DNA from 4 places in the Janthinobacterium sp. SUN026 genome. Region 4 is predicted to be linked to each of the others. Evidence: predicted binding sites of a transcription regulator. Region 4 holds the regulator's gene; each other region holds the start of a gene.

Region 1 (5,726 bases), on a different contig from region 4:
GGTCAGTTCGACATCCTTGCCCAGATCCTTGGCCAGTTCGCGCACCAGGCGCGGGAATTTCTGGAACAGGCGGCCGACGGGCTGCATGCGCGTGGCCAGGGTGGCCCGCTGCAGTTCCGTCGAGTAACGCGAAGCGCGTTCCAGGGTTTCCGCCAGGGTCGCCATCAAGGTAGCGGCCTGGCCTTCGAATTTGAATTGCAGCAAGCGCTCGAGCAGCACGGCAGCCTGGTTGGCGGCCTGCACGGATTCGCCGGCCACTTCCAGCAATGCGTCGAGCTTGACGGCGTCGACGCGGATGCTGTCCTCCTTGACGGGCGCGGCATGGCGCACTTCCGGACGCTCTTCGCGGCGTTCGGCGCCATCCCAGGCCTTGGCGGCCGGTTTGGCGGCGGCGGCAGCGGCAGGCGCGGCGGCCACGACGGTAGGCGCAGCGGCGACGGCGGACACCGGTGCGGCAGCGACGCGGCTGCCCTCGGGCACGACGGCGTTATACATGCCTTCCCAGTCCAGGCCATCGGCGCTGGCAGTGGCCGCGACAGCGGCAGGCGCGGCTGTAACCACTTCAGCGACCTCGGCAACAGGCGCGGCCGCTTCCGCCGCCACGGCGGCGGCAGGCGCAGGCGCGTCCATGCCCTTGCCTTCGATGGCGTTCGTCAGGATGTGTTCCAGCTCTTCCGGCATGGCCGGCAAGCTTTCCGGCGCGGCGCCGTTCGCCAGCTCCGTCAGCTGGTCGGCCACGAAACCGGACGCTTGCAGCGCCGCCTCGATGGCGATCGGCGTCACGGGCGCGGCGCCCGTGCGCAAGGCGTCGAACAGGTTTTCCGTCAGGTGGCAGGCCGCCACCAGCGCAGGCAGGCCCATGAAACCGGCGCCACCCTTGATGGTGTGGAAGGAACGAAACACGGCATTCAGTGTTTCCTTGTTGTCAGGATCACGCTCGAGGCGCAATAAGTGCTCTTCAACATTAACCGCAAGATCCATCGCCTCAACGACGAAATCCTTGAGCATATCGTCCATTAGAATCCCAAATCCGCAAGAAGGTCGTCTACATTATCCTGGTCCAGCGCCACCGACGGCACGGACGGGCCCTGCATCAGCGGCACCGGCTTTTGCGCCAGTTTTTCGCGCACCTCGGCCGGCGCGTTGTCGCGCAGCAGCTGAGCCAGCTCGTTTTCCACCGTCTTGGTGATGTTGACCACTTTTTTGATCAGCTGGCCCGTGATGTCCTGGAAGTCCTGGGCCATCATGATTTCCAGCAAGCGGGCTTTTTCCGCTTCCGTCGCTTCGGCAACGGCTTGCGCGAACTGGCGCGAATCGCCGGCCAGGGCCTTGAATTCTTCCAGGCTCAGCTTGCCGTCGAACAGCGCCGTCCAGCGGCCGTCCATGTCCTTGGCTTTCTTCGACAGCACGTCCTGCGCCGGCATGCCTTCGTCGAGCGTGTTCAAGACCTTGTTGGCGGCCTGTTCCGTCAGGGTGGCGACATATTCCAGGCGATCCTGGGCGTCGACGATCTGCGACGACGCTTCCGTCAACGCCTTGTCGTAGCCCAGTTCGCGCAGCGAATCGTGCAGCAGGCGCACGATGCCACCCAGGCGCTCGAACATCGGCTTGTCGGACTGGTCGACCGGGTCGGCCGCTTCGCCAGGCGCGTCGGCGCCAGCCACGGGGGCAGCTTCCGCTGCGGCTGCCGGTACGGCGGCGCTGGCCGACACGGAGTCGAACAGCGCGTCAAAATCATCATCCGCGATCACGGCGGGAGCGGGCGCGGCGGCAGGCGCCGGCGTGGCTGCGGCCGCGCTTTGCGCGGATACTTCATCGAATAATGCATCGAAATCATCAGCGGCGTTGGTCATATCCCTGCTTCTCCATAATTTGTCAAAATTCCGCCTGAACTGTGCGTTTTACAGACTGATACCCACAATTTCTCGATTAAGATGATTTGAGGCAATACCGCTGCGATGGTGCGAGTGTAGCAGGGCGCCGCCCTGTTGGTAAATCTCAAAACGCGCTTCCTGGTGCAAAGCGGGTCCGCAAGAGCTTTTCCGCCAGGAAATAAGTGTTCCTGCTGTTGTATTTTGAAATACTACCATTGGCGTGCGTGCAAGACCACGCGCGACACAAGAAATCCTGCTCTCAAGCGCCTGTACAACGGCGCCAGGCGGACCCTGCCGCAGCTAAACACGATCTTTCTGCCAATGTTGTCTATACTGAAGGTGCAGTAGTATTGATAATTATCAAGTCTTTACATGAATACAATGCTGCCGCCACGTCTACAATAAGAGGCGTTGCGCGCGCTGAGTCACTGCCAAAGGACCTGCCATGTATAAGAAAATTCTGATCGCCACGGACGGCTCCACCGTCTCCAACTTGACGGCCTGTGCCGGCGTTGCCTTTGCCGAACAAATGCACGCCGACATCCTTGCCGTGTATGTGGCGCCCGAGTACCAGTACCCGGTGTACATCGAAATCATTCCGCCGAGCTATCCCAGCGAAGAGGAATACCGCGTCGCCATGCGCAAGGCGGGCGCCGACCACTGGCAACCCGTGCTCGACGCGGCTGCCAAGCGGGGCTTGCAAGCGACGGGATTGACGGCCTTTTCCGACAGCCCCGCCCTGAAAATCGTGGAAGTGGCGCAATTGCAGCAATGCGACCTGATTTTCATGGGTTCGCATGGCCGCAGCGGCTGGGGTCAGTTGCTGCTGGGCAGCGTGACCAACAAGGTGCTGTCGCACTCGAAATTGCCCGTACTGGTGCATAGGCTGATCAAGGAACCCCTGACGAAATAAGGGGTCACATGGCCACGGGGGCCGCCGCACCGGCACATCGCAAGAAAAGGCACAGTGCGGCCGCTTCAGTTAAAATGACAACGTTTCTCGTTTCTCAACATTTGATTGTCCGGTGACGGACAGAGCAGATTACACGCCACCAGATTGCCCGCCTATGATACGTATTGTGATTGCCGACGACCACACCATCATGCGTGAAGGATTGAAGCGCATCCTTGACGGCGCGCCGGATATCGACATCGTGGGTGAAGCCATCGACGGTTTTGAAGTACTCAACCATGTGCGCCAGGGCGGCTTCGACCTGTTGCTGCTCGACCTGTCGATGCCGGGCCGCAGCGGCGTCGACCTGATCCGGCAAATCCGCAGCGAGGCGCCCAAGCTGTCCATCCTGATCCTCACCATGCACGAGGAAGAGCAATATGCGGTGCGCGCCATCCGTGCCGGCGCGCAAGGCTATCTGACCAAGGAAAGCGCGGGCACCCAGCTCGTGGGCGCCATCCACAAGGTGGCGTCGGGTCGTCCCTACATCAGCGCCGAGGTGGCGGAGCAACTCGTGCTCAACATCATGATGCCGAATGAAAGCTTGCTGCATAAACAGTTGTCGGACCGCGAATTCGAAGTCTTTTCCCTGCTGGTGGCAGGCAAGTCGATCACGGAAATTGCCAACAACCTGCATCTGAGCGTCAAGACGGTGAGTACGCACAAGACGCGCATCATGCAAAAGATGGGCATGAGTTCGCTGTCTGAAATGGTCCAGTATGCCGTGGCGCACCGCCTGCTCTCCCCCTTCAAGACCTGAATACGGCGGCGCGCGCCCGCGCGTCGACTGTAGGAACAATCCTACTTCATCTACCACAGCTCCTACTGCCATATTCAGCCACTGCTGATATTAATTGCATACGCTTGTTGGCATACTGAAACCAGTAATCAAGTTGCTGGAAAGTTATTTCATCACACAGCAAGTCTTCAGCGAATTGAGCATTACCTGCCCGAACGCGCGCCGCCGGCCCACGCCTGCCCGCCGTCCCGTGCACCCCGTCATTCAACTCTGAACTACCTGTCACCAGGAGATGAACATGCTGTCCACGCAAATGCCCGACACCCGCGCCGCCTCACCATCGCTGGCCCCCTCCGCTCCGATGGAAGCGGGACGCCAGCGCCAGGGCCGGCTCTGGTCGAACCTGAAGGAGGTGTGCGACCTGCTGCATATCTCCAGCGCCTGCACCATCGCCGCCGACGAACTGCTGTTCCAGCACGTGCAATTCAAGACGGGCCAGCGCGTGCATACGATCGGCCAGCCGTTCGACACCCTGTACATCGTCAATTCGGGCTTCCTGAAAACCGTGCTCATCGATGAATTCGGCAATGAGCAGGTGCTCAGCTTTCCCATGAAGGGCGACATGCTGGGCGTCGACGGTATCCACTCGCGCCACTATTCCTCGGAAGCGGTGGCCCTGTCCGACTGCGACCTGATCCTGCTGCCGTTCAAGAAACTCACGGCGCTGGGTCGTGTCCACCTGGAACTGGAAAATGTCATGTACGGCGTGATGAGCCGCGAACTGGTGCGCGAGCAAGCCATGATCGGCATGCTGGGCGCCCTCAGCGCCGAAGCCCGCGTGGCGCGCTTCCTCGTCTCGCTGGCCGACCGCTTTGCGCAGATGGGCTATTCGAGCAAGCTGTTCAACCTGCGCATGACGCGCCATGAAATCGGCAGCTACCTGGGCCTGACCCTGGAAACGGTCAGCCGCACCCTTTCCGCCTTCAATGAAATCGGCCTGATCACGGTTGACCAACGCACCATCGGCATCAAGGATCCGGACGCCCTGAAAACCCTGCGCCGCCTGCCGCCGTCGCGTTCGCGCGCCAAGCAGCTGGCCGCCGCCAAGCTCAAGGCCGATACCACCGCGGCCGCCAGCGCCTCGGCGCAATTGCTGGCCACCATCTAGCCCCATCCCGATTTCCTCAAGCTTGGCACAGGCTTGACCCGGCCAAGGCGCACTGCCTTGCCGGGTCTTTTTTGCTGCCGCCCCCATCCACGCCGCGCCAGCGGCCGCCTTTGCGCAGCACTCGCTCCCACGCTGCCATCCCACCGTAAAAAAGCGCGGATTCCGCACAAATAAGCCTTGCTTTTCGGGCCACATTCAACAATAATGCAAATACGAATCATTCTCAACTGAGACAAAGAAAGCCCAACATGCAAAGCTCAAAACCAGCCTTGATCCAGGATGCCGCTACCGCCCACGTCCGTCCTCCCGTCAGCATGGCCCAGCCGGCGCGCCGCATCACCAGCGAAGCGCTGCTGCAGCAGGGCCGCGAAGTGGAGATTGAGCACAGCGGCAAGATCTATCGCCTGCGCGTCACCCAATTGAACAAGCTGATCCTGACTGCCTGAAGCAGCACGGCAGCCAGTCACCACACTCGCCAGCCAGTCGCGCCCCGTGCGCGCAGCCAGCCAAACCACCGCACAGGAGTGTTTGATGGCGAATGACCGACCTTCCCCGATGTTTCCTCCCCCGCAAGGCCAACAGCCCGAATTGCTGCTGTCGGCCGTGCTGCACCTGATGTCGCACTACCATGCGGGCAGTCCCTGCGAGAAACTGGCGGGTGTCATCGAACGCCATCTGCAAGTGCTGTCAAACTCGCCCGGCCTGGGCCCCGTGCTGCAAGCGACCTGCCAGCAACTGTCGCAGCAATGGGCTGCCCTGGTGGCGCTGCACCGGCCCGCGCCACCCAGGAGCACCTGGCTTGAGCGCGTGGCACGCATGCTGAGCGCCAAGCGCCCCGCCTCGCCCCTGCCGCAATAATTTCTTTTCCATCCCCATCGTCCAACAGGATATCGCCATGTGTGACAAAGACCAGTCCCTGCCCGTCATCAGCAATTGTTCCAGCGGCGGGGCCGAACCGGCCGCGCTCGCTTCACGCCGCCGTCGGCTGTGGGA
Region 2 (5,726 bases), on a different contig from region 4:
TCGCGCATGCGCCGCTTGCCGTAGGCGATGTCGCGCGCGCCGCCGATCTGGTCGAGCAAGCCGTCGGTGGTGAGGAACAGCAGGCTGCCGGCGGGAACGTCCAGCGTCTCGTTGTGCCAGCAGTAGCCGGCCGGCGTGTCGACATAGCCCACGCCCATGCGCGCGCCATCGATGGCGCGCACGGCCTCTTCGCCCGGCGCGACCACGTGCAGCGCCAGTTTCGCCCCCGCGAAACGCAGGCTGGCGCCGGCCGTGTCGTAGCACAGGAAGGCGCAATCCATGCCGTCGTTCGAGCCGGCGTGGCCGGTGGCTTCGCCGCTGCTGGCGCCGTCCTGGCCCAGCAGGGTCTTGATGGCGCGGCTGACGGCGCCGATCAGGGCGGCCGGATCGTGCGGCCCCAGCTCGCGCAAGGCCTGGCTAAGGGCCGACGAGGCGATCAGGGTCATGAAGGCGCCCGGCACGCCGTGACCCGTGCAGTCGGCGATGGCGGCAAACCAGCCGCCCGCGTGGCGCTCGAAAAAGTAAAAATCGCCGCCGACCACGTCGCGCGGCTGCCATTCCAGGTGCGCGTCGGGCAGGGTGGCGCGCAATTCCGCATCGGAGGTGCGCAGCAGCGCGCGCTGGATCACGCTGGCGTAATCGATGCTGTGCATGATTTGCCGGTTCTTTTCCGCCTGCATGGTGGCGACCACGTTCATCAGCTGCAAGCCGAAGCCCACGCCGGCCAGCGCGCCATCTTCGGTGATGATGAAACCGTCGGCCAGCGCCTTCTCGCCCGCTTCCACGGCGCGGAAGGTGAGGTCTTCGATGCTCATGGCGCCATCGACGATCAGCGGCTCCTTGTCCATGAAGGCGATGCAGCTCTTCTTGCCGTACACCTCGTGATAAAAGGGCTTGGACATCTGCGACATGAAGATGTTGCGGCTGATCAAACCGATGGGCTTCTGCTGCTCCGTGACGGGCAGGCTCATCATGTCGCGCCGTTCCGTGAACAATTCCAGCACGGCGAAATTGCTGGCGTCGGCCTGCACGGATTCCGTGGGAATGCACAGATCAAACGCCACGGACGTGCGATAACGGGGAAGATGCAATCGAGAAGCGTTGAACTCCACAGCGGCTACCTTTACATGACGATCGGACCCTTGTTGTCGCGACGGCAAGGCGACTGACAAACAGGCAATATCATCATGGTAGCCTTGGAATATGACGGCTTGATTACCAGCTTGTCAAAACCGTATGCAAGATGGCTGCATGGCAAGCCGTTGCCGGGCTTACAGATGGCGCGCCAGCGTCCTGGCCTGGGCCAGCCAGCGTTCGCGCTTTGCTTCGGTGGAATCGATGAGGGGGCCGAAACTGGCTACCCTGACGGGTTTGATGCCGCAAAATTCCAGCGTCGTCTTGCGCAGCTGGTGGATGCCGGGCATATGGTAGATCCAGCGGAAATACCACGGCGGCGTGTCCATTGCCACCAGCAGCTGCGCCGTGCGGCCCTTCAGCAGCTGCGCCGGGAAGGCCTTGCCGGGGCGGTACTTGAAGGCGTAGCCAGGCAGGAAGACGCGGTCGACAAAGCCTTTCAGCAGGGCTGGCGCGCCGCCCCACCAGATCGGATAGGCAAACACCAGGTGTTCGGCCCAGCGGATGGCTTCCTGCGCGGCCAGCAAGTCCGGCTCCAGCGGCTGCACCTGGCGGTAGCCTTCATGCAGGACGGGATCGAAGTCCAGCTGGCCCAGGCGCAGTTCGCGCACGGTGTGGCCCGCGCTGCGGGCCGTGGCGGCATAGGCCTCGGCCAGGGCGGCGCAAAAGCTGTCGCCCGACGGGTGGCCGAGGAGTATCAAAATGCGCTTGGGTGTCGTCTTGGTCATGGTGCAGGCTGTCCGTTAAAGAAGAGCTTGCATGCTAAAGCCTGCCCCTGGGGGCAGAGTCAAGCGGCCGCTTGAAGGTATTGGTGTGCCAGGCAGTCGTGGATTTCCGTGTCGATGTCGGCCAGTTGGGCGTCGAGCTGGCGCAGGCGGGCGATATCCTGCTGTATCTGCGTGCGCTTGGCGGCGATGTGCTGCGACAGGGCGGCCCAGTCCGTATCGTCGCCGGCCAGGATGGGCAGCAGTTCGGCCAGGCGGAAGCCCAGCGCCTGCGCCTGGCGTATGAGTTTGACTTGCGCCAGGTCTTGCTGCGTGTAGACGCGGTAGGCGCCGGCGCGGCGCACGTCGCCCAGCAAGCCCAGCGCTTCATAGTGGCGCAAGGCCTTGGGCGAGGTGCCCGCCAGGCGGGCGATTTCTCCGATGTACATGGGTGATCCTTTCTCAAGCTTGAGCGAATCTTACCGTATGGCAGCGGCGCCCAAACGGCCCAGGTATCCTCAGGCCCGGCGCGGCGGCACTTTCTTCGCCGTGCACTCGGCGCAGGTGCCGTACAGCGACAGCGCGTGCTCGTGCAGCACGAAGCCCCGCTCGGCGGCGATCTCGTTCTGGCGCAGTTCGATGCCTTCGTCGACGAATTCATCGACCTTGCCGCAACCCGTGCAGACCAGGTGGTCGTGGTGCTGCCCTTCGTTCAGTTCGAAGACGGCGTGGCCCGATTCGAAATGCCGGCGAAACAGGATGCCCGCTTCGGCAAACTGCATCAGCACGCGGTAGATGGTGGCCAGGCCCACGTCGATCTTTTCAGCCAGCAAGAGTTTGTAGACATCGTCCGCACTCAGGTGCTTGATCGTGCCTTCTTGAAACAGCTGCAGAATCCGCAAGCGGGGGATGGTCACTTTCAAGCCCGATTCACGCAGTTCCCTCAATATATCCATGTCTCCCATTCCTTTTTGTAGTCGCCCTAGCGAGGTATTGCATTATATCGCAAATGATAATCATTACCATTCTCATGTGTGTACTGTAAATAGTATGCCGCGCGGGCGGGCGGCAATCCAGTGACATCGGCGCAAGTGGCGCTTGCGTGGCAGGCAACTGATGCCAGCAGTATTGGTTGCTGATGAAAAGTGGCGGTCGAATCGCTATACTGTGCAGCAAGAAATAACAATGGAGGGGGCATGGACCGATTTGATGCGATGCGCATCTTTGCGCGCATCGTCGAACTGCGCAGTTTTACGCAGGCGGCGCATGACCTCGGTTATCCGAAGGCCACCGTCACGCATGCCATCAAGCAACTCGAAGCGCGGCTGCGCGTGCGTCTGCTGCAGCGGACCACGCGGCAAGTGACGCCCACGCCCGATGGCGACGCGTATTACCAGCGCTGCGTGCGCCTGCTGGCGGATCTGGAGGAAACGGAATCCGTGTTCACGTCGGCAGCGCAGCAGCCGGCCGGCAAGCTGCGCGTCGACTTGCACGCGACCCTGGCCATGCATTTCGTGATGCCCGTGCTGGACCGGTTCTGCGCCCGCTATCCGCTGATCGAGCTGGAAATCGGCATGGGCGACCGCCTCGTCGACCTGGTGCGCGAAGGCGTCGATTGCGTGCTGCGCGTGGGCGAACTGGGCGACTCGTCCATGGTGGCGCGTCGCGTGGCGCTGCTGGAACAGGTGACGTGCGCCAGCCCCGCCTACCTGGCCGCGCACGGCACGCCGGAGCATCTGGCGCAGCTGGACGGCCACCGCGCCGTCAATTTCTTTTCCGCCCAGACGGGCAAGGTCTGGCCCTTCGATTTCAAGGTGGCGGGACAGCGCCACAGCGTGGCCTTTGGGGGCACGGTATCCGTCAACAATGCCGACGCGTATCACGCCTGCTGCCGCGCGGGCATGGGCTTGATCCAGGCGCCCCGCTATCACCTGGAGCAGGCGCTGGCGGCCGGCGAACTGGTGGAAGTGCTGCGCGACTTGCGGCCCGACCCGCTGCCCGTGTCCGTGCTGTATCCCCATCACCGGCAATTGTCGCCGCGCGTGCGCGTGTTTGCCGACTGGGTCGCCAGCCTGTTTATCGCAGTGAATTAATTTTGCAATGCGGCATTTCTTGACCTGTGCAAAGGAAAAAATCCCTCTTTCCAGCCCTTCTGGCCCTATTTGATGTGGATCAAAGTTTTTGTTGCGCTGCACTCTTAGACTTCGCAGCGTTACTTAACGACAAAAAGAGGGAACTAGAATGAAGAAGTCCGCAACTGCAGCAGCAATCGTCCTGGCCGCCATTGGCGCATTCGCCGGTAACGCAATGGCACAGGAAGGCCCATGGCTGGTTCGTGCACGCGCCGTGCACCTCGACCCGGCCGACAAATCTGCTCCGATCGGCGGCGTGGGCGCATCCGACCGTTTGCATGTCAGCAGCAAGACGATTCCTGAAATCGATATCTCGTATTTCTTTACCCCCAATATCGCTGCCGAACTGATCCTGACGTATCCGCAAAAGCATGACGTCAAGCTCGACGGTAACAATATCGGCACGTTCAAGCACCTGCCGCCGACCCTGTCGCTGCAATATCACTTCATGCCTGAAAAACAGTTCAGCCCTTACGTGGGCGCGGGCGTGAACTACACGAATATTTCCGATGTGAAATTGCTGAACGGCGCCGGCCGCCTGGAACACGACAGCTGGGGCTTCGCGCTGCAAGCTGGCGTCGACTACAAGCTCGATAAAAACTGGTCGCTGAACTTCGACATCAAGAAAGTGCAGATCCGCAGCGACGTCTTCATCGGCGGCGCCAAGGCCAGCGAAGTCAAGGTGGATCCGCTGCTGATCGGCGTCGGCGTCGGCTACCGCTTCTAAGCAAGGCATGACTGCGCCCGCGCGGCGCGGACAATAAAAAAGGACGGCCTTGGCCGTCCTTTTTGCATGACATGTAGCGGTCTATTTTTTCAGCGTCTTTTCCAGCGCCAGCTGGTAATCCGTCTTTTCGTAGCCGGCCAAATACTTGTTCGTCGCGTCGAGGAAGGCGCGCGAGCGGTAGGCCGCTTCCAGGTCCTTGACCCATGGCTTGGCCTTGTCGGCCGTGCGGATGGCGACCAGGTTGATGTAGCTGTCCGAAATCTTTTCCACGCTCAGGGCCGAGGTCAGCTTCATGCCGGCGGCCAGGGCGAAGTTACCGTTCACGAAAGCGTAGTCGGCGTCGGCCAGCGAACGTGGCAGCTGCGCCGCTTCCAGCGGCACCAGTTTCAGCTTCTTCGGGTTTTCCAGCACGTCGCGCTCGGACGCGCGCAGCGGGTCGACGTTCGGTTTCAGCTTGATCCAGCCCATCTTGGCCAGCATCACCAGCGCGCGCGCCTGGTTGGTCGGGTCGTTCGGCATGGTGATGGTGGCGCCGTTCTTGACTTCCGCCAGCGTTTTCTGCTTGCCGCCGTACAGGCCGATCGGCATGGTCGGCACGGTGATCAATGAGCTCAGTGGCAGCTTGTTATCGGTGGCGAACTTGGTCAGGTAGACGATGTGCTGGAACACGTTGGCGTCCAGCGAGCCTTCGGCCAGTGCGTAGTTCGGCTGCACGTAGTCGTTGAATTCCACGATCTTGACCTTGTAGCCCTGTTTTTCCAGGATAGGCTTGATGCCCAGCTTCAGCTGGTCCGAATACGGGCCGGAGCTGGTGCCGATGACGAGTTCTTTCGGGTCCTTGGCGTGGGCGGCGGTGGCGAAGGTCAGGCTGGCAGCGGCCAGGAGCAGATTGCGGCGAATGTGGTTCATGCTTTTCCTTGTACTGAAATACTGAATATGAATTAACGTTTGTCGAGGCGCTTGGCGATGCGCGTGCCGGCGAACTGGATGGTTTGCACCAGCACGATCAGGATGGCCACGGTGGCGACC
Region 3 (5,726 bases), 730 kb from region 4:
TCGAAATACTGGTCCAGGTTTTTCAGTTTCAGCAGGGGCAGGGCGAAGGCGATCGGCTTGTTGGTGACGCAGGCCAGGCGCAGGCCCGCCGCCTTCATCGCCGACAATCCCGCTTCGACCTCCGGATACAGGGTGCTGAACTGGCCATTGATGGCCAGGTAGTGACGCTGGTAGCCCTCCATCGCCTGCTCGAAACGCTGCTCCACGCCGGCGTCATCGAAGTCGAGCGCCAGCACGGTGCGGATCAGGTTTTCCGAGCCCTTGCCCACCATCAACTTGATGGCGTCGGCGCTGATGGGCGCCAGGTCCAGTTCGGCGCGCATGCCATTGATGGCGACATGAAAATCGGGCACGGTGTCGAGCATCGTGCCATCGAGGTCGATGATGGCGGCGCGCACGCCAGCCAGTACGTGGTCTTTCACCGTGCCCGCTTGCATCAGTTGCCCACCGTTTTGGCCAGCTCGGCGCGCATGGCGTCGATGACGGCCTTGTAGTCGGGCTTGCCGAAGATGGCCGAGCCGGCGACAAAGGTGTCGGCGCCGGCGGCGGCAGCGGCGGCGATGTTGTCGATCTTGATGCCGCCATCGACTTCCAGCATGATGTCACGGCCCGACTCGTCGATCATGCGGCGCGCTTCGGCGATTTTCTTCAGCGCTTGCGGAATGAAGGACTGGCCGCCGAAGCCCGGGTTGACGGACATGATCAGGATGATGTCGATCTTGTCCATCACGTGTTCCAGGTAGTGCAGCGGCGTGCCCGGGTTGAAAACCAGGCCCGATTTGCAGCCATTGTCGCGGATCAACTGCAAGGAACGGTCGACGTGATCCGACGCTTCCGGGTGAAAGGTGATGATGTTCGCGCCAGCCTTGGCGAAATCCGGGATAATGCGATCGACAGGCTTGACCATCAGATGCACATCGATGGGCACTTGCACGTGCGGGCGGATCGCTTCGCACACCAGCGGGCCGATGGTCAGGTTCGGCACGTAATGGTTATCCATCACGTCGAAGTGGATGATGTCGGCGCCGGCGGTAACGACGTTGCGCACTTCCTCGCCCAGGCGGGCAAAGTCGGCGGACAGGATGCTGGGAGCGATACGGAATGTTGTCATGGTGAAGTAGCCAAAGGATAGAAAATGCGATTTGCGCTATTTTACGCCTGACGCCGTTACCATGCCTCATTGAAGTACGGTGAAACACAGAATACGCATCGCGCGATGGCCAATGCGTCGCGCGCGACACACAATATGACTGGCAATGTCTGAAGAGGAATGACGATGGCGACTTATGAATTTACGGTAACGGTCAAAACGCAATATCTGCCCGATCAATCGGCACCGGACCAGGGGCGGCACGTGTTCAGCTACACGATCCGCGTCGTCAACACGGGCACGGCTGGCGCACAACTGATTTCGCGCCACTGGGTCATCACGGATGCGAACAACAAGGTGGAAGAGGTGCGCGGCCTGGGTGCCGTCGGCCACCAGCCGCTGTTGCAGCCGGGCGAGCAGTTCGAATACACGAGCGGCACCATGCTGGGCACGCCGCAAGGCTCGATGCACGGCGAATACTTCTGCGTGGCCGAAGACGGCCATCAGTTCGAAGCGCCGATTCCCGAGTTCGTGCTGTCGGTGCCGCGCACCCTGCATTAAGGAAACGCCAGGGGCTTGCCCCCTTATTTCAGTTTTTCGGTGGCGTCCTGTTCTTCACTGAGCTGCTTGCGTGCCGGCGGTGCGGGCTTTTTGCCCGAATACATGGTCCACCAGACTATAAATGCCAGCAAGAAGAACGCCACCAGCGCCTCTATCATCAAGATCCACATACGCATCCCTATGTTATTTACCCGCAGCCCATTTACCAGCCGTCTGTTTACACGCGGTAGTCTACCTGTTTCAATCGGCGCCGTCGCGCTTGTCTTGTCCGCCTGCACCACGCCGCCCGTCACGCCGCCCGCTGCTTCCAGCGGCAAGGCGCCCGCCATTGCGCCGACCGTCGTCAAGCCTGTGCCTGCCAAGCCGGCCGATGCCAAGGATGCCACGGATGTGGCGGCGCCCACGTTCGTGCCCGCCAAGTTTGCCGCCTTGCCTGGCTGGGCCCGCGACGACATGCGCGCCGCCTGGCCCGCCTTCATGGCTTCGTGCGGCGTGCTGGTGAAACGGCCGGACTGGAAGGAATCGTGCACGATTGCGCGCCAGGTCAATGCCGATAGCGACAAGGCCATCCGCCTGTTTTTCGAGACCTTCTTTGTGCCAAATCAAGTCGTCACCGCCGATGGCGCCAATACTGGACTGGTGACCGGTTATTACGAGCCATTGCTGCACGGCGCGCGCAAGCGCGGTGGCCCATACCAGACACCGCTGTACAAGGTGCCTGACGATCTGGTCTCGGTGGACTTGTCCGGCGTGTATCCGGAACTGAAAAACATGCGCTTGCGGGGCAAGCTGGTCGGGAAGAAGGTGATACCGTACGCAACCCGCGCCGACATCGAGCGCGCCACGTCCGTCACGGGCAAGGAATTGCTGTGGGTGGATGACGAAGTCGAGGCGTTCTTCCTGCAAGTGCAGGGTTCCGGGCGCGTGCAGCTGACCGATACGCAGGAAACCGTGCGCGTGGCGTATGCGGATCAAAACGGCCATCCATACAAATCGATCGGCCGCTACCTGGTCGACAAGGGCGAGCTGACCCTGAGCCAGGCGTCCGCGCAAGGCATCAAGGCGTGGATCGCCGGCCATCCCACGCGCAAGGATGAATTGTTCAACGCCAACCCGAGCTATGTCTTCTTCAAGGAAGAGCGCTTGCCCGATCCGAAAGTGGGGCCAAAGGGCGCGTTGGGCGTGCCGCTGACGCCGCAGCGTTCGGTGGCCATCGATTCGCGCTTCCTGCCGCTGGGCGCGCCCGTATTCTTGTCCACCACGCAAGCCAATAGCGAGATTCCCATGCAGCGACTGGTGATGGCGCAGGATACGGGCGGCGCCATTCGCGGGCCGATCCGGGTCGATTATTTCTTTGGCTTTGGCGCGGAAGCGGCCGAGAATGCGGGCCGCATGAAGCAGAGCGGCGCCGTGTGGGTGTTGTTGCCGAAGCAGGCGCCGGCGCGCTGAGTTTCTCGCGGCGCCGGGCGGGGATTGCGCTAGCGCAAGGTTAGCGCAGGACCATGACGGGTAAATGGGTGTGGGCCAGCACTTTTTGCGTTTCGCTGCCCACGAACAACTTGTTCAAGCCCTTGCGGCCATGCGAGGCCATCAGGATGATGTCGCAATGGTAGGTTTGCGCCGCATTGACGATTTCATCGTGCGGGCTCGGCGACACGGCCACCACGCCTTCGAAAGGCACGCCGGCGTCACGCGCCGCTGCGCCGATCTTGTCGATGGCGCGTTGCGACGCTTCCTGCATCTGCTGTTCATACAGGCTGGCGTCGAGCACGATGCCGCCGTCGGCCATCGGCGAGAACGGGAAGGGCTGCACCACGCTGATGGCAACCAGCTTGGCTTTGTTCAGCTGGGCGAAGGCGAGGGCGGTCTCGGCGGCTTTGTCGGACAACGGCGAGCCGTCGGTGGGAAATAAGATGGTGTTAAACATGGCGTGCTCCTCAAGTGATGTAAGACAGCTTATGGATTTACATCAATTAAAACCTTGATATAAATCAAACCTCGCAGGCTTTGGCGTGAATGGTGTCGCCAAGGCAATCTTTTAGCAGTGTATGCCCGTTCATCGCTTCAGGTGCGCACGCTACGCAGCGGCGTGCCCCACACCATGGCGACCGTCAACAGGATGCTGCCGGCCGCGATACAGGCCAGGCCATTGCGCACGCCAAAGTGTTCCGCGATCCAGCCGGCGGCCAGCGCGCCCAGCGGCGCCGTCGCCACCGTCAGGAAGCGCATGGTCGATGTCATGCGGCCCAGCATGGGGTCGGGCGTCACCTTCTGGCGCAGGCCCAGGTAGGGAATAAAGAACAGCATCACGCCGCAATCGAAAAAGAACATCAATATGGCATACGCCACGGCGCTGGCGGCCGCGCTGCCGAACAGCGCTGCCGGAATCGTTGGCGTCAGGGCAAAGCACACGGAGGTGGATGCCAGGCCGATCAGGATGGTGCGGCCGGCGCCGTAGCGCTTCGTCAATGGCTTGACGATGAAGGCGCTGAGCAAGACGCCGGCGCCGCCCAGCATCTGCGTCATGCCCAGCACGCCAGGGCTCATGCCCAGGTCGCGCGTGGCGAACAGCACCGTCAAGGCCATGCTGGCGTAAAACAGGAAGTGCCAGATGCCGGCGCCCCAGGCCAGCGCGCGCAGCAGCGGCTCGCGCCACACGAACAGCAAGCCGTCGGCGATGTCGCGCAAGGCGTGCTTGTCGGAGGGCGCCGGCCGTGGATCGCGCACGCTCATGGCACGCAAATTGAAGACGGAAATCAGATAGCCGCACGCCGTGCACAGGATGGCGACGGGTGCGGACAAGACCTGCACCAGCACGCCGGCCAGGCCGGGACCGATCAGGCGCGACGCCGATTCGGTGGCGGCAAATTTCGACTGCGCATCGATCAAGCCATCGCGGCCCACGAGGAAAGTCAGAAACACCTGCTCGGCGCCGCCACCGACGACGAAGCCCGTGCCGATGATGAACCCCACTATATATAACCACGGCATCGACAGCACGCCGCACCAATAGGCCACTGCCACGCTGGCCAGGGCCAGGCCGGACATGCTTTCGCTGAACAGCATGATCGGGTGCTTGCTGCGCCGGTCCAGCAGCACGCCGACGGGCAAGCCGAACAGGGCGAACGGCAGCGCCTGCAAGGCAACCAGCACGCCCATCTGTTCCGGCGTCGCATGCAGTAACAGTACCGCGCACAGGGGCAGGGCCAGCGAGGTGATCTGGGCGCCGAAGCAATTGAGGCCGTTGCTGAACCACAGGCGGCGGAAATTCACGCTGGCGGCGCTGCCGTCGCCGCGCAGGTAATGGGCGCAGTACTGGAAGAGGGAGGAGAAAATATCTTGCTCGATATGAAAATGATCAGGCTCACAATAATAGCAGCGCACCTGCCGCGCCGCTGCCGTTAGCCGCTACAATCGTTGTCACCGTGTTCATCCAGAGGAGACTATATGCAATACGAAGACTTGATCATCGATATCCAGGACAAAGTGGCGGTCATCCGCCTGAATCGCCCGAAGGCCTTGAATGCCTTGAACGACAACATGATGAATGAGCTGGGCGACGCCTTGCTGAAGTTCGACGCGGATGACAATATCGGCTGCATCGTGCTCACGGGCAGCGAAAAAGCGTTTGCCGCCGGCGCCGACATCGCCGCCATGGCCGATTACACCTACCCGGACACCTTTACCCAGGGCTACATCAGCCGCAACTGGGAACATATCTTGCGCGTGCGCAAACCCGTGGTGGGCGCCGTAGCTGGCTACGCACTGGGGGGCGGTTGCGAACTGGCCATGATGTGCGATTTCCTGATCGCCGCCGACAGCGCCAAATTTGGCCAGCCGGAAATCAAGGTCGGCGTCACGCCGGGCGCGGGCGGCACGCAGCGCTTGCCGCGTGCCATCGGTAAGGCCAAGGCGATGGATCTGCTGCTGACGGCGCGCACCATCGATGCCGCCGAGGCGGAACGCATCGGCCTGGTATCGCGCGTGGTGCCGGCCGATAGGTTGCTGGAAGAAACCCTGGCCGCCGCCAAGACTATCGCCGCCATGCCGACCTCGGTGGCCATGATGATCAAGG
Region 4 (5,726 bases):
CTACAACTGCCACTCGCAGATGGTGCGTCCGCTGCGCGCGGAAACGGAACGCTATGGCCACTATTCGGTCGCCGGCGAATTCGTCTACGACCGTCCGTTCCAGTGGGGTTCCAAGCGCACGGGGCCCGACCTGGCCCGCGTGGGCGCGCGCTACAGCGACGAATGGCACCGCACGCACTTGAACAACCCGCGCGACGTGGTGCCCGAATCGAACATGCCGTCCTACCCCTGGCTGGCGAAGACCAAGCTGGTGCCTGACGACATCATGCCGAAGATGCGCGCCCTGAAACGCCTGGGCCAGCCGTACAGCGATGAAGAGATCGCCGCCGGCCCCGCGCAGCTGCAGGACAAGACGGAAGAAGACGCCCTGGTCGCCTATCTGCAAGGCCTCGGTACATTAATCAAAACAAGGAATTAGCATGGCAATCGAAAACCTGTTTGACAGCGCCAGCAGCGTCATGACGGTGGTTTCCTTTACGACGTTCGTGGGCATCCTGTGGTGGACGTTCAGCCGCAGCAACAGCGACTTCGACGCGGCGGCACGCCTGCCGTTCGCCGACGACGCGCTCGACTATCCGGCCGAGGCCGAGATGACCCTGGCGAAGGAGCATAACCATGGCTGACTTTACCAATGGCTTCTGGAATATCTACATCATCGTGCTGTCCCTGCTGGGCATCATCGGCTGCGGCGTGCTGCTGTACTCGCAGTCGAAAATCAAAGTGGTCGAGGGCGCCCCTGCTGACGGCACCACGGGCCACGTCTGGGACGAGGACTTGAAGGAACTCAATACGCCGATGCCGCGCTGGTGGATGTGGTTGTTCTACATCACCATCGTCTTCTCGCTGGCGTACCTGTTCCTGTATCCAGGCCTGGGCAACTATGCCGGCAGCCTGGGCTGGAAATCGACGGGCCAGTACGAGGAAGAGCTGAAGAAGGCGGAAGCCGACTACGGTCCCCTGTTCAACAAGTACCTGAGCCAGGACTTGAAGACGGTGGCCGCCGATCCGCAGGCGCAAGCCATCGGCCAGCGCCTGTTCCTGACCTACTGCGCGCAATGCCACGGTTCGGATGCACGCGGCAACAAGGGCTTCCCCAACCTGACGGACAAGGACTGGCTGTATGGCGGCGAACCCGACATCATCAAGACCACCATCATGCACGGCCGCAATGGGCAAATGCCACCGATGGGCGCCGCCTTGGGCTCCGAAAAGGATGTCGAGAACGTGGCCCATTATGTGCTGAGCCTGTCCGGCTCGACCTCGGATCCCGTCAAGTCCGTGCTGGGCAAGGCCAAGTTCGGCGCCTGCATGGCCTGTCATGGCGCCGATGCCAAGGGTAACCAGATGCTCGGCGCGCCAAACCTGACAGACAAGACCTGGCTGTACGGCGGCAGCGCCGACACCATCATGGAAACCGTACGCAAGGGACGCAGCAACACCATGCCGGCCTTCAGCGATTTCCTCGGCGAATCCAAGGTACACGTGCTGTCGGCGTATGTCTGGAGCCTGTCGAATCCGCAGGCACCCGCAAAGTAAAAATGGAACCTCAAGTCATCAAGATGTATGCGGCCCGCGAGCAAATCTACCCTCGCGAGGCCAAAGGACGCTACGCTACCTGGCGATGGGTATGCGTATGGCTTACCCAGCTCGCGTTCTACGGCTTGCCGTGGTTGACCTGGAATGGCAGGCAAGCCCTGCTGTTCGATTTGACCACGCGCAAGTTCTACATTTTCGGCGTCGTGCTGTGGCCCCAGGATTTCATCTATCTGGCGGCCCTGCTGATCATCTGTGCGTATTTGTTGTTCCTCGTCACGGCCATTGCCGGGCGGGTGTGGTGCGGGTTCTCTTGCCCGCAAACGGTATACACGGAAATTTTCCTGTGGGTCGAACGCCGCATCGAGGGCACGCGCAGCGCGCGCATGGCCCTCGACAAGCAGGGCCCCTCCGTGCGCAAGGCGTTCAAGAAGACGGCCAAGCACCTGGTATGGGGCGCCATCGCCCTGTGGACGGGCTTTACCTTTGTCGGCTACTTCACGCCGATCAAGGAATTGGCACAGTCGGTGACCACGCTCAATTTCGGTCCCTGGGAATGGTTCTGGGTCTTGTTCTACAGCCTGGCAACCTACGGCAACGCGGGCTGGCTGCGCGAGCAGGTGTGCAAATACATGTGCCCCTACGCGCGCTTCCAGAGCGCCATGTTCGACCAGGACACCCTGATCATCACCTACGATGCCAAGCGCGGCGAACCACGTGGCGCCATGAGCAAGAAGGCCGGCAACAACGACAAGCTGGGCGATTGCATCGACTGTACCCTGTGCGTGCAGGTGTGTCCGACCGGCATCGATATCCGTAACGGCCTGCAGTATGAATGCATCGGTTGCGCCGCTTGCGTCGATGCCTGCAACAGCGTGATGGACAAGGTCGACCGGCCACGGGGACTGGTACGCTACAGTACCGACCATGCGATGGAAAACAACTTCAATTCGAAGCAGATACGCCAGCGCGCCATGCGCCCGCGCGTCTTGATCTACACTTCCATCCTGGCCCTGATCATCATCGCCGTGTGTACTTCGCTGGCCCTGCGCACGCCCCTGAAAATGGACGTGATCCGCGACCGCGGTTCGATGGGACGCGAAGTGGAAGACGGCATGATCGAAAACGTCTACCGCCTGCAGATCATGAACACATCGGAGCAAAGCCAGCATTTCAAAATCAGCGCTTCCGGCTTGCCGGGCCTGACCTTGCTGACGCGCGAAGAAGTGACCTTGCAGCCGACGGAAACGCTGGGTTGGCCCATCCGCCTGCGCGTGCCGCACGGCGTGGGAGAGAAGGGCTCGAACAAGATTGCGATCGAATTGCAATCGCTGGACGACCCATCGCTGCATGTGCGTGAAAGCGCGGTATTCATCGTGCCACGTTAACAAGGAAAGGCGGACGGGGACCGGGTGCCCTCGCCGCCGCCACGAAGTTGCAGGAAGGCCGGTCCCCATGCGGGGACTGGCTGATTAAACAGGAGAAATATCATGTCCGACAGTCTGAAACTGCAAGCACCCGTTGCACCGTGGTACAAGCACCGCTGGCCATGGCTGCTGATGATCGGCCCCGGCCTGTCCGTGGTCGTCGGCAGCTTCATGGGCTATATCGCGTTTACGCAGCCCGATGCGCTGGTGGTGGGCGATTATTACAAGCAGGGCAAGGCGATCAACCAGGATTTGAAGCGCGACACGATCGCCAGCGACCTGGCGATGGATACGCGCCTGTCGTATGACGTGGCGCAAGCGCGCCTGACCGGTTCCGTGCACAGCTTCGGCAAGGCCTATCAGGCGCCTTTGCAGCTGCACCTGGCGCATGCGACCCTGCCGGAAAAGGATATCAAGGTGCTGGTGCAGCCCGACGCGGCCGGCAATTTTTCCGTGGCGCTGCCGATGCTCGAGCGCAGCCGCTGGCAAGTGCTGGTGGAAAACGACAAACGCGAGTGGCGCCTGTCCGGCATCTGGACCTGGCCCCTGCAGCGCAGCATCGCGCTGCATGCGGATGAAGAGCTATAACGTACAGCGCCGGGAAAACCGTAGCGAGCGGCAGTGATTTGTGGTTGAGAAGCGCAGCTGTGCTATAGCACAGCGAGCATCGCAGGCCGCAAAGCGCGACGTGCAGCAGGTTTTGACGGTGCTGTTACTTGCAGGTGTCCGTGCCGGCCGTAATCGCCTTCAATTTCGCCGGCTGCAGGATTTCAATTTCCCGGTTGGAGACGCGCAGCCAGCCTTCCTTCTTGAACTTCGACAGCAGGCGGCTGACGCTCTCGATGGTCAGGCCCAGGTAGTTGCCGATTTCCTCGCGCGACATGCGCAGCTGGAAATTGCTGCCCGAATAGCCGCGCGCTTCATAGCGCGACGCCAGGTTGACGATGAAGGCGGCAAAGCGCTGCGTCGCCTGCATATTGCCCAGCAACAGCATGACGCTTTGCTCGCGCGTGATTTCCTGGCTCATCATGCGGTGGAAATGGCGCAGCAGGGTCGGCATATTGCCCAGCAATTGTTCCAGGCTGGAAAACGGGATTTCACACACTTCGCTGTCTTCCAGCGCCACCGCATTACAGTGGTGGCGGTCGGCGCTGATGGCGTCCATGCCCAGCAGTTCGCCCGCCATCTGGAAGCCCGTCACCTGCTCTTCGCCGCCCGGATTGATCTGGTACGTCTTGAAATGCCCCAGGCGGATCGCATACAGGTTCTGGAACGAGTCGCCGATGCGGAACAGCGAGGCGCCGCGCACAATCTTGCGGCGGCGGCCGATGATCTGATCCAGCCTGTCCATGTCGCCCACATCGAGGCCCATCGGCAGGCACAATTGATGCATGCTGCAGGTCGAGCATCGCGCACGCAACGCCTCCACGTTCACGGTGGGCAAGGTTGGAGTGAGTAGCGCTTCAGTCATGTCGGTACCTTTTAGAAAATGCAACAACAAGTTTACTGCATACAGCCGCATACAGGGTTGCCGTATGCCAATTTCACCGTAAATTCGGCGAATAAACGACGTCCAGCCTTTAATTATATGGCAACATCGTCAAAAGCCCGTATGGGGCGGGCAATTTGCGCGGTGGCGCTTGCCAAGCTGGGGTATTGATAGGAAAATTCCTGACAGCATTATCTGCCGCCTGTGCCGCCCGGTACTGAAAAGGAAATCATGAAGCCTCTCGGCATTAAAGCAAAAGTCGCGCTGGCCACCAGCCTGACCTCGATCGCCATGATCGCGCTGGTCACCATGATCCAGGTGCAGCACATGCGCGACGACTTCACCCGAGTCCTGCTGAGCCAGCAATCGTCCCTGATCACCCGCACCGCCGCCGAGCTCGACGACAAGCTGGGCATGCTGCTGCAGATCGTCACCCTGACGGCCAGGCAGCAACCGCCGGAATTGATCGCCCGGCCCGCCCAATTGCGCGAATACTATTCGCGCCGCTCGATGCTGGTGCTGTTCGATGACGTGCTGGTGCTCGACGCGCATGGCGCCGTCGTGGCCGACATGCCGGAAGTAGCGGGGCGCGCCGGCATCAACGTCGCCGAGCGCGAGTATTTCCAGACCGTCCTGCGCACGCGCCAGCCCATGATCACCGAACCGATGCTGGGCAAGTCGAGCGGCATGCCCATCGTGCAGATGGTGGCGCCCGTGCTGGCCGCCGATGGCCAGGTGGCCGGCGTGGTGATCGGCGTGCTGCGCCTGTACAAGGACAACCTGCTGGGCCGCCTGCGCTCGGAAAAGATCGGCAAGAACGGCTATTACTTCATCCTCACGCGCGGCGCCGTGCCGCGCTACGTGCTGCACCCCGATACCAGCCGCTTGCTGCAACCGCGCAAGCCGAACGCCAACCTGACGACGACCCAGCTGCTGAAGGAAGATGGCGAAGGCAGCATGGTCAGCACCAACAGCCGCGGCATCACGGCCGTCAACAGCTTCAAGCGCCTGAAATCCGTGAACTGGCTGCTGGCCGCCTCGCTCCCCGTCGAAGATGCCTTCGAACCGTTCGATGGCGTGCTGTACCGATTGGTGCTGTGGAGCATCCTCGCCTCGCTGCTGGCCGCCTTTGTGCTGGGCTGGGTCACCGTGCGCCTGCTGTCGCCGCTGGTGCGCCTGCGCGACACCCTGCAAGCCCTGCGCACCAGCGGCAGCCGCTTCACGCCCGTGCCGGTGCAGCAGCGCGACGAAATCGGCGAACTGACAGAAGCGTTCAA

Evidence for each region. Region 4 encodes FNR, which switches genes on or off when oxygen is low (the NO sensors DNR and NnrR bind a similar motif). Its sites were predicted from a motif close to TTGATNNNNATCAA; they were not measured.
Region 1: a site for FNR is predicted at 2,225-2,238, ahead of OX459_RS04975 (universal stress protein). Genes of this name have one in related genera too.
Region 2: a site for FNR is predicted at 4,001-4,014, ahead of OX459_RS07250 (OmpW family outer membrane protein). Genes of this name have one in related genera too.
Region 3: a site for FNR is predicted at 3,633-3,646, ahead of OX459_RS14725 (universal stress protein). Genes of this name have one in related genera too.

The regions. Positions count from the first base shown of each region.
Region 1 covers NZ_JAPQNU010000001.1:1,084,234-1,089,959, reverse strand. The annotation lists gene OX459_RS04985 (chemotaxis protein CheA) at 1-1,017, opposite strand, end outside; gene OX459_RS04980 (protein phosphatase CheZ) at 1,017-1,853, opposite strand; gene OX459_RS04975 (universal stress protein) at 2,320-2,787, shown strand; gene OX459_RS04970 (response regulator transcription factor) at 2,942-3,586, shown strand; gene OX459_RS04965 (helix-turn-helix domain-containing protein) at 3,927-4,733, shown strand; gene OX459_RS04960 (hemin uptake protein HemP) at 4,982-5,179, shown strand; gene OX459_RS04955 (hypothetical protein) at 5,265-5,591, shown strand; gene OX459_RS04950 (DUF2325 domain-containing protein) at 5,629-5,726, shown strand, end outside.
Region 2 covers NZ_JAPQNU010000001.1:1,573,211-1,578,936, forward strand. The annotation lists gene OX459_RS07225 (SpoIIE family protein phosphatase) at 1-1,091, opposite strand, end outside; gene OX459_RS07230 (NAD(P)H-dependent oxidoreductase) at 1,272-1,862, opposite strand; gene OX459_RS07235 (MerR family transcriptional regulator) at 1,922-2,287, opposite strand; gene fur (ferric iron uptake transcriptional regulator) at 2,357-2,794, opposite strand; gene OX459_RS07245 (LysR family transcriptional regulator) at 3,035-3,931, shown strand; gene OX459_RS07250 (OmpW family outer membrane protein) at 4,080-4,697, shown strand; gene OX459_RS07255 (MetQ/NlpA family ABC transporter substrate-binding protein) at 4,779-5,606, opposite strand; gene OX459_RS07260 (methionine ABC transporter permease) at 5,639-5,726, opposite strand, start outside.
Region 3 covers NZ_JAPQNU010000003.1:671-6,396, reverse strand. The annotation lists gene OX459_RS14750 (phosphoglycolate phosphatase) at 1-437, opposite strand, end outside; gene rpe (ribulose-phosphate 3-epimerase) at 437-1,111, opposite strand; gene apaG (Co2+/Mg2+ efflux protein ApaG) at 1,277-1,651, shown strand; gene OX459_RS14735 (hypothetical protein) at 1,675-1,821, opposite strand; gene OX459_RS14730 (murein transglycosylase A) at 1,895-3,100, shown strand; gene OX459_RS14725 (universal stress protein) at 3,141-3,578, opposite strand; gene OX459_RS14720 (MFS transporter) at 3,716-5,035, opposite strand; gene OX459_RS14715 (enoyl-CoA hydratase) at 5,099-5,726, shown strand, end outside.
Region 4 covers NZ_JAPQNU010000003.1:732,731-738,456, reverse strand. The annotation lists gene ccoO (cytochrome-c oxidase, cbb3-type subunit II) at 1-418, shown strand, start outside; gene OX459_RS18065 (cbb3-type cytochrome c oxidase subunit 3) at 420-623, shown strand; gene ccoP (cytochrome-c oxidase, cbb3-type subunit III) at 616-1,536, shown strand; gene ccoG (cytochrome c oxidase accessory protein CcoG) at 1,539-2,921, shown strand; gene OX459_RS18050 (FixH family protein) at 3,024-3,548, shown strand; gene fnr (fumarate/nitrate reduction transcriptional regulator Fnr) at 3,673-4,431, opposite strand; gene OX459_RS18040 (response regulator) at 4,681-5,726, shown strand, end outside.